3 regions of the Vibrio sp. 03_296 genome follow, and region 1 is predicted to be linked to each of the others. Evidence: predicted binding sites of a transcription regulator. Region 1 holds the regulator's gene; each other region holds the start of a gene.
What was found. Region 1 encodes PurR, which represses purine synthesis genes. Its sites were predicted from a motif close to TNANGNAAACGTTTNCNTNA; they were not measured.

Region 1 (4,093 bases):
TAGGAGATTGATTTAGGAGCGATAAATGATGCAAGAGATAAAAGCCTTTAATGAAAAACGTGCGGAAATATATTGGTGGCTTTCCAGCTTATTTGCCAAAGAACTGACTCAGGAAGAACTCGATAAATATCAAAGCATGGAAATTAGAGCGTTTTTAACGGGATTGGCTGAAAACGATGCTCTGCGACCATCCGTTAACGCCTTTGTCGACGCACTCAATCGTCTTGTTGACCGTCAAGATGCGCAATTGGAATTAGCGGCAGATTTTTGTGACCTATTTTTGAAAACCGCAAAACATGGCGCGCTGCCATACGCATCAATTTACCTTACAAAAGATGGCCTACTCAATGGCGAGCCGGCACAAAAAATGGATGCTTGGCTAAAAAAACATGGTGTGCAGGTCAATCAACAACTAAATGAACCGGCCGATCACTTAGCGATCATGCTCGACTTTCTTGGCAACCTCATCATTCGCTCAAATGAGTTTGAACAAGATCGCCACATGGAAGATGCTTTCATCGAGCAAAACACATTTATTCAAGAAATGTTGCTCTCTTGGTTACCTACCTTCTCTCAACGAGCAGCACAATATGATGAGTTTGGCTTCTATAACAGCGCAATAAAACTACTTGTTGCGTTTTGTATGCTGGACAGCGACTATTTAGTTGGATAATAATTACGCCCTTATCAATAGAGCAAACACTCGGTTACACTTTAACCACTAAAGTGTGAACACGGATACACATTTCGCTGTTTGAGTAGGTTGCCACTCTTGCCGTCTCAGTCTAAAATTGAGACCGCAATCGATAAAATATGATTTTAATGCAAACCGCTGAAATACAGCGGTTTTTGTGTTTATTTAAAGCTAAGCTGCTGCTTTTCTAGTGTGTCTTCCTTACAAAGCGAATTCGGAGAAAGGTAGCAAACTGTGTTGCAACAAAGAATCGTAGATTCAAAATGCAACCTTAGACAGGACAATACCTATGGCCACAATTAAAGATGTCGCGCGTCTCGCTGGAGTATCCACGACCACAGTGTCGCACGTAATCAACAAAACGCGTTTTGTTGCAGAAGCCACTCAAGAAAAAGTCATGAAAGCGGTTGACGAGCTCAACTACGCGCCTAGCGCAGTAGCGCGTAGCCTAAAGTGCAACACCACTCGTACTATTGGTATGCTGGTCACTCAATCTACCAATTTGTTCTTTTCTGAAGTGATTGATGGCGTAGAAAGCTACTGTTACCGCCAAGGTTATACGCTAATTCTTTGTAATACGGGCGGTATCTACGAGAAGCAACGTGATTACATTCGTATGCTTGCGGAAAAACGCGTAGATGGCATTTTGGTGATGTGTTCAGACCTCACTGAAGAACTACGCGAAATGCTTGATAAGCATGCAGATATTCCTAAAGTGATTATGGACTGGGGTCCAATCAGCTCACAAGCCGATAAAATTATCGATAACTCAGAGGAAGGTGGCTACTTGGCCACTAAGTACTTGATTGAAAATGGTCATACAAAAATTGCGTGTTTAAGTGGTCACTTTGAAAAAGCCGCGTGCCAAGAGCGCATCCAAGGCTTTAAACGCGCGATGAAGGAAGCTAATATTGCCGTTAACAACGAGTGGATCCTTGAAGGAAACTTTGAATGTGATACGGCTGTGATGGCTGCTGACAAGATCGCGTCGTGGCAAGATCGCCCAACGGCGGTCTTCTGCTTCAACGACACCATGGCACTGGGTTTGATGAGCCGCCTTCAACAGTCAGGCCTTCGCATTCCTGAAGACATCTCTGTGATCGGCTACGATAATATTGAGTTGGCGGAATACTTCTCACCACCGCTAACAACCATCCACCAGCCAAAACGCCGTGTTGGTAAAAATGCATTTGAGATCCTTCTCGAACGTATTAAGGACAAAGAGCATGACAAACGCGTGTTTGAAATGCATCCCGAGTTAGTGGTTCGTGATACCGTTAAAAAAATCAATTAGTTAAGACTAATATTCTAAAGCATCCAAATCTGGATGCTTTTTTTTTCATTCTTAGTAAGTGATTTGTTAAGTCAAATTCTGTTAAGTTCTTAAAAACGAGCATTCATTCACTTAACTGCAACTATTATCTGAACCAATGTCACATTTTTTATTTGAAAATGTGATGTTACTCCAATAGAAATCGTATCCTTCTAGTGTCACGCACAGGGCAAACCATTTGAAAAAGTGGGACGCAAAGCCTCCGGCCTAAACCAGACGTTTTTTGGTAGGTAGCGGGGTTACCGATGGCAAAAATGCATAACAACAAGTTTACCCATTAATGACATTGTATTTGCATTGGTTTGCTAATCTCTCGGACCTGATTTGGTGGCGTAATAGTAATTACACCGAGATAACACATCATGGATAAACCGATACTCAAAGATTCAATGAAGCTTTTTGAGCAACTTGGTGCGATAAAATCTCGCTCAATGTTTGGCGGATTCGGCCTTTTTGCAGATGAGACCATGTTCGCACTTGTGGTGAAAGACCAGCTTCATATTCGCGCAGATCAAAAATCAACATTACTTTTTGAAAAGCAAGGGCTCAAACCATACGTTTATACTAAGCGTGGGTTTCCTGTTGTCACTAAGTACTACGCGATTTCAGACGCGCTATGGCAAGACCAAAATGCACTACTCGCTTTAGCCAAACGTGCATTGGCCAGTGCTAATAATGATAAACAACTGCAAGCAACAGCAAAACCTGAACGATTAAAAGACCTACCTAACCTGCGTTTAGCCACCGAACGAATGCTTAAAAAGGCGGGAATTGAAACAGTCGAGCAGTTGGAGTCTCAAGGCGCGGTTCGTGCGTACGAAGCGATTAAAAACACCCACAGTGGTGCCGTGAGCTTAGAGCTGCTTTGGGCGTTAGAGGGAGCCATCAATGGTACGCACTGGAGTGTGATTCCTCAGCAACGTCGAGACGAATTAGTGAATAAATTGTCTTTGTAGGCAAGCACGTTTATTATTTCTTATAGATTAAAACCACATCAAAATGATGTGGTTTTTTTATATCGTTTGAAAGATTTTCTGTCTCAATCAGGTCTGATAACCAAGCTATCTGGAGAAAAATTGAATGAACAAAAAACTCGTATTCGGAATCTTGCTTATCGCGACCATTATTTTATTGGCGGTTAATTTTAGTCAATACCTCACACTCGACAACGCTAAAGCACAACAACTTGCCCTGAACAGTTTTATTGAAGAAAAATTTCTGTTTGCTTCAATAAGCTATTTTGTCATTTACGTTGGTCTTACCGCCTTTTCAGTTCCTGGAGCTACCGTCGTCACGCTATTAGGCGCTGCTCTGTTTGGTTTTTGGTATAGCCTACTTCTTGTCTCGTTTGCCAGCACCATTGGGGCAACCATCGCATTTTTGAGTAGTCGCTACCTGCTAAAAGATTGGGTGCAGGCACGTTTTGGAGACAAACTTAGCGCGATCAACCAAGGCGTTGAAAAGGATGGCGCCTTTTATCTATTTTCATTACGCTTGATCCCTGTCTTCCCATTTTTCCTGATTAATTTGCTAATGGGTTTAACACCAATTTCCATTGGTCGTTACTATCTTACTAGCCAGATAGGCATGCTACCTGGTACGGCTGTCTACCTAAATGCGGGGACACAATTGGCCGACATCAACTCGTTGTCGGGGATACTTTCACCGACAGTATTAGCCTCATTTGCGTTATTGGGTGTCTTTCCTATCGCTGTAAAATGGATCATGAGTAAATTTAGACCTCAACTCTCTTCATAAAAGGAATTCACTTATGAAGATATTCACCGCCAACACGCCTATAGAAGCGCATATCGTGTGCCAATTACTGATGAATGAAGCGGTACAATGTGAGGTTCGAGGTGAGGGTTTATTTGGCTTGAGAGGTGAGTTACCAGCAACTGAGGATACCAATCCATACATTTGGCTATTGGAACCTGAGAAAGTCGATTTTGCTAAAGCGATATTAGCCAGCTATCGTGAGCAGCAAGTAGCGCATCAAAATTGGCTATGCCCACAGTGCGGAGAAGAAATAGAAGGTCAATTTGGAGCTTGCTGGCATTGTGGGC
Region 2 (4,093 bases), on a different contig from region 1:
TTGTCTAGTACGTCACACATCCAGTTTGCTAGCTCTTTCGCGTCTTCTTCAGTGAAGCCACGGCGAGTGATCGCTGGCGTACCAACACGGATACCCGAAGTCACAAACGGACTACGAGGGTCGTTTGGTACTGAGTTCTTATTTACCGTGATGTTTGCTGCGCCTAGTGCTGCGTCAGCATCTTTACCTGTAATGTCTTTGTCGATTAGGTCAACAAGGAACAGGTGGTTTTCTGTACCATTAGATACGATTTTGTAACCACGCTCTTGGAACTGAGCCACCATCGCTTTTGCGTTTTTCACTACGCGCGCTTGGTAAGCTTTAAACTCAGGTTCCATCGCTTCTTTGAACGCTACTGCTTTACCCGCGATAACGTGCATTAGAGGACCGCCTTGACCGCCAGGGAAAACGGCCGAGTTCAGTTTCTTGTACATGTCTTCGCCAGCGTTAGACAGGATAAGACCACCACGTGGACCTGCTAGCGTTTTGTGCGTCGTTGTCGTTACTACGTGCGCGTGTGGCACAGGTGTTGGGTATTCACCTGCTGCGATAAGACCCGCAACGTGCGCCATATCGACGAATAGGTAAGCGTCAACTTTGTCTGCGATTTCACGCATGCGCTTCCAATCAACGATTTGAGAGTACGCTGAGAAACCACCGATGATCATCTTAGGTTTGTGCTCAAGCGCTAGCGCTTCCATTTCGTCGTAGTTAATTTGGCCAGCTTCATCGATACCGTAAGGGATGACGTTGTAGTGCTTACCAGAGAAGTTTACAGGAGAACCGTGAGTCAGGTGACCACCGTGCGCTAGGCTCATACCTAGAACTGTATCGCCTGGGTTAAGAAGTGCCATGTAAACCGCGCTGTTAGCTTGAGAGCCAGAGTGTGGCTGAACGTTCGCGTACTCACAACCAAACAGTTTACATGCACGCTCAATCGCTAGAGACTCAGCTTTGTCCACGTACTCGCAACCACCGTAGTAGCGCTTGCCTGGGTAGCCTTCAGCGTACTTATTGGTTAGCTGAGAGCCTTGAGCTTCCATTACACGTGGACTTGTGTAGTTTTCTGAAGCGATCAGCTCGATGTGTTCTTCCTGGCGAAGAGTTTCTTCCTGGATAGCTGCGAATAGCTCCGCATCGTAATCAGCGATATTCATATCACGCTTAAGCATCTGTATCTCCTGACTCAGATTTGACTGAAAGTTGCAAAAAAACTGGTTAATGACCCAACGCAAACGTTTTCGTCACCATAATGGCGCGCATTCTACATAATTTGATCCAGGTCATAAAGAGAAAATTCATTTTTCTCTATGCAGTTTCTTCATGATGACATGTGAAAGATTTCATCTTGGCTTTGTCCTTAAGCGAAAATGCAATCTAAAGTGTCAATTTTGCGTTTCACACCCTGTAAAACAACAATTACATAGGTTTACCCTAATTTTAGCCCGCTAGCTACCAAAAAGATCAGCTTTTTACTACTATGCACGCCCTCAATCGCAAATGAAATTTAACCACTGATGGAAAAACACTCACGTAGAGAAGACTGGATCGCCATATTAACCGGCACCTTTCTCGTCGCCCAAGGCGTCTTTTTTCTGCAATCAGCCAATCTACTGACAGGCGGGACAACTGGGCTTGCTCTGTTAGTCACTCAGTTTACTCCATTCACTTTTGGAATGTTGTATTTTTTGGCGAACTGCCCTTTCTATTTATTGGCTTGGAAACGCTATGGGCGTCGCTTTGCTTTTAATAGTGCCATTTCTGGTGGTTTAGTCTCAATTTTTGCCGATAACCTATATTTAGTAATCTCTGTTGAGCATATCAATGAAGTTTACTGCGCGATTGCGGGTGGGCTGTTAATGGGCCTAGGAATGCTTATCCTATTTCGTCATCGCTCCAGTTTGGGGGGCTTTAACGTGCTTTGCCTCTACATCCAAGATAAATTTGGTGTTTCAGTGGGGAAATCGCAGATGGCAATTGATGCAACCATCCTATTTGCTTCCTTTTTCTTTGTCAGCCCGACCACGATCGCACTGTCGATTCTCGGCGCTTTTGCGTTGAATTTAGTACTCGCAATGAATCATAAGCCGCATCGATACTCGGTTCGTTATCAATAACCTGTTTCTCCCATGTAACAAAAAAAGGCTTTGGAACTTCCAAAGCCTTTGAACGTATTAGGGGCGTGCCATTAGCGTTCTTTACAACGAACAACAAACTTAACGTTCAATCAAGAGAATACGAGTCTCGTAAGGTTTGAGTACTTGGTGATGTGAAGCCATGGCACTCGGTCGATTTTGGTAATTAGACAGCAAACATTTCGCTTTACGCATGTCGAGACCCAATGGCAATACACACTCCACCTCTTCCCCGTAGTAGTTATTGATGCACACCAGTTGCTGAGCCGAACTGGTCCGCGCATAGGCAAACACACTCTGATGCTCGGGTAATAAGTCTTGATAATCACCTTGGGTGATCACTGGCACTTCTTTACGTAGTTCAATCAATCGTTTATAGAAATAGAACACAGAATTGAGATCCGCCACAGCCGCTTCCGCGTTGATCTTCGAGTAGTTACTCGCCACCGCTAACCACGGTTCTCCTTGTGTAAATCCTGCGTGTTTTTCATCTGACCATTGCATTGGGGTGCGTGAATTATCACGAGACTTTTGTGCCAAAATCGCCATCATCTCGTTATGGTCAACTCCCTGCTGCTCAACCATGATCTGATACATGTTGGTGCTTTCAACATCACGATACTGTTCAATCTCGGTATACCTTGGGTTGGTCATGCCAATTTCTTCGCCTTGATAAACATAAGGCGTGCCTTGCATCATATGAACCGAGGCTGCCAACATCTTTGCAGATTCAACCCGATACGCTTGATCGTTACCCAAACGGCTCACGACACGTGGCTGATCATGGTTACACCAAAAGAGCGCTCCCCAACCTTTGCCATTCAGGCCCGTTTGCCAATGATTAAAGATCTGTTTGAGTTGTAGAAAATCAAATGGTGCCCTGGTCCATTTTTCACCCTTTGGATAATCCACTTTCAGGTGATGAAAATTGAACACCATGGAAAGTTCTTTGCCATCAAGAGAGGAGTACTGCTGACAATGCTCTAAGGTTGTCGACGACATCTCACCTACGGTCACACTGCCATACTTTTGGAAAACAGCTTGACTGATCTCTTGGAGATAGTCGTGTACACGCGGTCCATCGGTATAAAAACGACGCCCGTCGCCAATCTCATCATTGCAAAAATCTTGTTGCTTCGAAATCAGATTGATGACGTCCAGACGAAATCCGTCAACGCCTTTTTCCGCCCAAAAACGAATAACGTTTTTCACTTCCTCACGAACCGTAGGATTTTCCCAATTGAGATCGGCCTGCTCTTTGGCAAAAAGGTGCAGATAATATTGGCCGGTTTGTTCATCCAGAGCCCAAGCGCTGCCGCCAAACTTAGACTGCCAATTATTCGGCTCCTTTCCTTCGACCGGGTCTTTCCAGATGTAGTAATCCCGATATGGACTGTTTTTGTTACCCAATGCCGATTGAAACCAAGCGTGCTCGGTCGAGGTGTGGTTCACCACAATGTCCATGATAAGACGGATTCCGAGCTGATGCGCTTTCTCGAGCAACTCATCAAAATCCGCCATCGTGCCAAACTGAGGGTTAATTTGGTAGTAATCCGAAATGTCGTATCCATTATCGACCATCGGCGATTGGTAAACCGGCGTCAGCCAGATTGCATCAATACCGAGATGCTTCAAGTATTCCAACTTAGAGATGATGCCTTGGATATCTCCCGTCCCCTTTGCCCCACTGTCGCAAAAGCTTTTTGGGTAAATTTGATAAATAGTGGCGGTTTTCCACCAATGGGCATCTGTGTTGCGTGTTGTCATGGTAAAGACTCACTTACCGAAGAGAAACAAAGCGGAGTGGCCATTCGCCACTCCAAATCGATGAAATTATGCGTTTACCGGTTCGAGCTCGCCTTTGGCTTCTGCTCGCTTGTAAAACACCAAAGTGAGGGCTGCTGGCAGCACAATAGCGGTTAGCATCGCCAGTGCGTAAACACCCCAAAATTGTGGTT
Region 3 (4,093 bases), on a different contig from region 1:
TAAACATTTGTTGTGCTTGCTCTTGCAGCTCTGGTGAGTCAATTGCCGTTGAAAGGCTTAACACGCCATTGACGTGAATGTTTTCTGCCAGTGGGTAGACTTCGATCTGCCCTTCTTTACCACGAGCGCCAATCAATGAAACTTCACGTTGAAATGGAACAAATTCTTCAGCGACAATCGCTTGAGTTGGCGTAGCCGCGATACAAGCTGCCATCTCTTGCCAAAGGGTTTCAATTTGCGCGGCATCTTTCAAACGCCATTGCCCTTTACCATCATAGCCTCCCAATGCGCTCTTTAGCACCATTGGCATGCCAACGTGCTCAATCGCTTTATTGAAGTCTTCACGCGTTTCAATGACGTAGTAATTGGCATTGCGTACACCCGCATTGTCGAGCAAGGCTTTTTCCAAACGACGATCACCACCTGCCTTTATCGCCTCACTGCTTGGAAGAAACTTGCCACTTGCTTGGCAGATCGCCAATACGTCATGAGGAATGTGTTCAAACTCTGCTGTGATCACATCAACGTGTTCAATCGCTTGCTCTAAGCCGTGACCAAGAAGATGCAACGTCAAAGGATGAACGACATCACCCGTTGTCACATCATAGGCAGAAATCTGGATATTCAAAGGCGCACCAGCCAATGACATCATACGTGCTAATTGTCCAGCGCCCAGAACCAATACGTGCATGATTTAGTCCTCTGCAGGATTCGGGTTAGCAAGGACGCTTGCTGTTTGTTCTTGGCGGAAGGATTCAACTTTGGCCATGATATTTTCGTCGTGAGTTCCAAGGATTTGCGCAGCGAGAAGACCAGCGTTCGCTGCACCAGCTTCACCAATTGCCAATGTCCCTACTGCGATGCCTTTTGGCATTTGCACAATAGAGTAGAGAGAGTCGAGCCCTGATAACGCGCGTGATTGCACGGGTACGCCCAAAACGGGCAAGCTGGTAAATGCCGCCGCCATGCCAGGTAAATGCGCCGCGCCACCTGCACCGGCAATAATCACTTTCAACCCACGCTCTTTGGCGGTTGAGGCATATTCAGCAAGGAGATGAGGAGTTCGATGTGCTGAAACTACTTTGGTTTCGTATTCCACGCCAAATCTGTCCAGCATTTCTGCTGCTAGTTTCATGGTTGGCCAATCCGATTTAGAACCCATGATGATACCGACTTTCATCTCAAACTCCTTCAAGCTGCATAATTGGGTGAGCTGATCAATTTTGTGCGCATTATACGAGGTTTTTTACCCCAAGCAAACGTTTGCGTTTGGGTGAGAGCTACCACGTGCGTTTTTCGCTGGCATTCGGCGGGTTATTGGCTTATTTGTAGTAGGTTGAGTATCTAGAGAGAAGAAGTGGTGAGTAATTTACAGCAAGTCGTGAAGGCGTTAAAGCAAGGTCAAGTGGTGGCTTACCCGACAGAGGGCGTGTTTGGCTTAGGTTGCGATCCTGATAATGAGGTGGCCATTGAGCGTCTTCTGACGATTAAACAGCGACCCAGAGATAAAGGCTTGATTTTGATCGCCGCTGATTTTCAACAGCTTCAACCGTATCTCGATTTAACAAGTTTGTCATCGGAGCAACTTCAGAGAGTTTTCGCCACTTGGCCAGGTCCTTATACATGGGTAATGCCAGCAAGTGCACGAGCGTCGGCGCTCGTCACAGGTTATCGCCAGACCGTTGCGGTTCGTGTGAGTGATCATCCTTTGGTACAAAAGTTGTGCAGTGAGTATGGAAAGCCGCTAACCTCTACCAGTGCGAATTTGTCAGGCCAAACGGAATGTAAAACCGTTGAGCAGGTTCAAGGTCAATTGGGCAACCAGATCTCCACCATTTTGCTTGGTGAAATTGGTGAGCGCCATCGACCCAGTGAAATCCGCGATGCTCGTACAGAACAATTATTAAGACAGGGATAACCCTGCTCAGCTTCAAAAGGTAGTTTAGATGTCCACAATAGATAAAGACGCGGTCAAGCTTTACTTGATGCAGTTACAAGATCAAATTTGTCAACGACTGGAACAAGAAGATGGCAAAGCAACATTTATAGAAGATGCTTGGCATCGAGAGCCAGGAGACCGATTAGGTGGCGGTGGCCGAACACGCGTAATGCGTGATGGCAACGTGTTTGAGCAAGGGGGGGTTAACTTCTCCCATGTGCAGGGTAATGCAATGCCAGCTTCTGCAACGGCGCATCGTCCAGAATTGGCTGGGCGCCGATTCGAAGCCATGGGCGTTTCTCTCGTCATGCATCCTCACAATCCTTACGTTCCGACATCGCATGCAAACGTGCGTTTCTTCATTGCTGAAAAAGAGGGGGAAGCACCGATCTGGTGGTTTGGTGGTGGGTTTGACTTAACTCCGTTCTATCCGTTTGAAGAGGATTGCCAATTTTGGCACAACACCGCCAAGGAAGTGTGTGCGCCCTTTGGTGCTGATGTGTATCTGCAGCATAAAGCTTGGTGTGATGACTATTTCTATTTGCCTCACCGCGGTGAAACGCGAGGTATCGGCGGCCTATTTTTTGATGACCTCAATCTGTGGGAGTTTGAGAAGTGCTTTGACTACATCAACGCTGTTGGTGAAGGGTATTGCGATGCTTACTTACCCATTGTTGAACGTCGTAAAGCCACAGAGTATGGCGAGCGTGAACGCGAGTTCCAGTTGTATCGCCGTGGCCGCTATGTTGAGTTTAACCTAGTGTATGATCGCGGGACTTTGTTTGGCTTGCAAAGTGGTGGGCGTACCGAGTCGATTTTGATGTCGATGCCGCCACTGGCTCGCTGGGAATACAGCTATGAACCACAAACTGGTTCACCAGAAGCGGACCTTTACCAGCATTACTTAAAACCGAGAGAATGGTAAGCAAGGAATCTCCTCTTTTCTATATAGATAGATAGTGATAGGGTCATCGTTAATCAGGTGGCCCTGTTTTCTCTATAGTTAAGCAAGCGGTAAGAACAACAAAGGTAAGGAAATGACTCAACAAATCGATCGTTATGCTGTGTTTGGCAACCCTATCGGACACAGTAAATCGCCATTTATTCACACCTTGTTTGCCCGCCAAACCAACCAGTCTTTAATCTACACAGCAGAAAGCGCGCCAAAAGAGGGCTTTGTTGAGGCAATGAAAGCGTTTTTTGCTGAAGGGGGAAAAGGGTGCAATGTGACCTTACCTTTTAAGGAAGAGGCGTATCAGTTTGCGAGTCGTTTAACGGAGCGAGCCCAATTGGCTGGTGCGGTGAACACACTAAAAAAACTGGATGATGGTGACATCATTGGTGACAACACTGATGGCGCAGGCCTTGTGCAAGATTTGTTGCAGCACCAAGTTGTGTTAGAAGGTGCACGTATTCTAGTGATAGGAGCAGGGGGCGCAGCTCGTGGCGTGCTTAAACCGCTACTCGACCAGAAGCCAGTCTCTCTCACCATTACGAATCGTACTTTCTCTAAAGCCGAAGAACTGGCTGCATTGTTTGCTGCTTATGGGTCTGTTACTGCAAAAGAGATGAAAACAGTGAATGAAGAGTACGATGTTATTATCAACTCTACGTCTGCATCATTGAGTGGTGAGTTGCCAGCTATTTCTTCCTCTATATTCGCCGCCAACAGTACTAGCTACGACATGATGTATGGCAAGGGCGATACCACCTTCAATCAATGGGCTAAGCAACACGGCGCTGCTCATGCCTATGACGGGTTGGGTATGCTAGTTGGGCAAGCTGCCGAAAGTTTCATGCTATGGCGAGGGTTGCGTCCCGGGTCTAAACAAATCTTGCGCGAGTTAAGAAAAAATCTTGAAGGGCTATAAGCGATGAATCAAGCCATCTTATTTCCAGACATGCAATCTTGGGATGAAGCATCACAATCCGTGAACTTTGCAGCGCAACAATCGGGTGCACTGATAGAGTGTTTTGTGGAGAAACATAAGCTAGAAAAGTTATCTGGCTTAGAGCTCGATACTGAACAAGCCGTGATCGCTGCTTTTATTGATTACCGATTTGATCTGGAAGAAATAGCCGAAGAGTTAATAGAAGATGAAGCCTTCAATGAAGAAGGCCATATCATTATCGACTAACTCACCTTTCATGAAG

Region 2: glyA (serine hydroxymethyltransferase) is a predicted target of PurR. The motif match lies at 1,228-1,247, and genes of this name have one in related genera.
Region 3: purE (5-(carboxyamino)imidazole ribonucleotide mutase) is a predicted target of PurR. The motif match lies at 1,252-1,271, and genes of this name have one in related genera.

The regions. Positions count from the first base shown of each region.
Region 1 covers NZ_NPKW01000157.1:28,412-32,504, reverse strand. Annotated here, with positions in the region: gene torD (molecular chaperone TorD) at 26-673, shown strand; gene purR (HTH-type transcriptional repressor PurR) at 984-1,988, shown strand; cyclic di-GMP riboswitch class I at 2,186-2,274, shown strand; gene CIK04_RS21615 (TfoX/Sxy family DNA transformation protein) at 2,390-2,983, shown strand; gene CIK04_RS21610 (TVP38/TMEM64 family protein) at 3,108-3,785, shown strand; gene CIK04_RS21605 (DUF2007 domain-containing protein) at 3,799-4,093, shown strand, end outside.
Region 2 covers NZ_NPKW01000029.1:14,184-18,276, forward strand. Annotated here, with positions in the region: gene glyA (serine hydroxymethyltransferase) at 1-1,172, opposite strand, end outside; gene CIK04_RS02165 (YitT family protein) at 1,518-2,117, shown strand; gene treC (alpha,alpha-phosphotrehalase) at 2,217-3,902, opposite strand; gene treB (PTS trehalose transporter subunit IIBC) at 3,969-4,093, opposite strand, start outside.
Region 3 covers NZ_NPKW01000110.1:1,122-5,214, reverse strand. Annotated here, with positions in the region: gene CIK04_RS13460 (5-(carboxyamino)imidazole ribonucleotide synthase) at 1-691, opposite strand, end outside; gene purE (5-(carboxyamino)imidazole ribonucleotide mutase) at 695-1,180, opposite strand; gene CIK04_RS13450 (L-threonylcarbamoyladenylate synthase) at 1,361-1,918, shown strand; gene hemF (oxygen-dependent coproporphyrinogen oxidase) at 1,947-2,864, shown strand; gene aroE (shikimate dehydrogenase) at 2,977-3,810, shown strand; gene CIK04_RS13435 (DUF1488 domain-containing protein) at 3,814-4,077, shown strand; gene CIK04_RS13430 (gamma carbonic anhydrase family protein) at 4,079-4,093, opposite strand, start outside.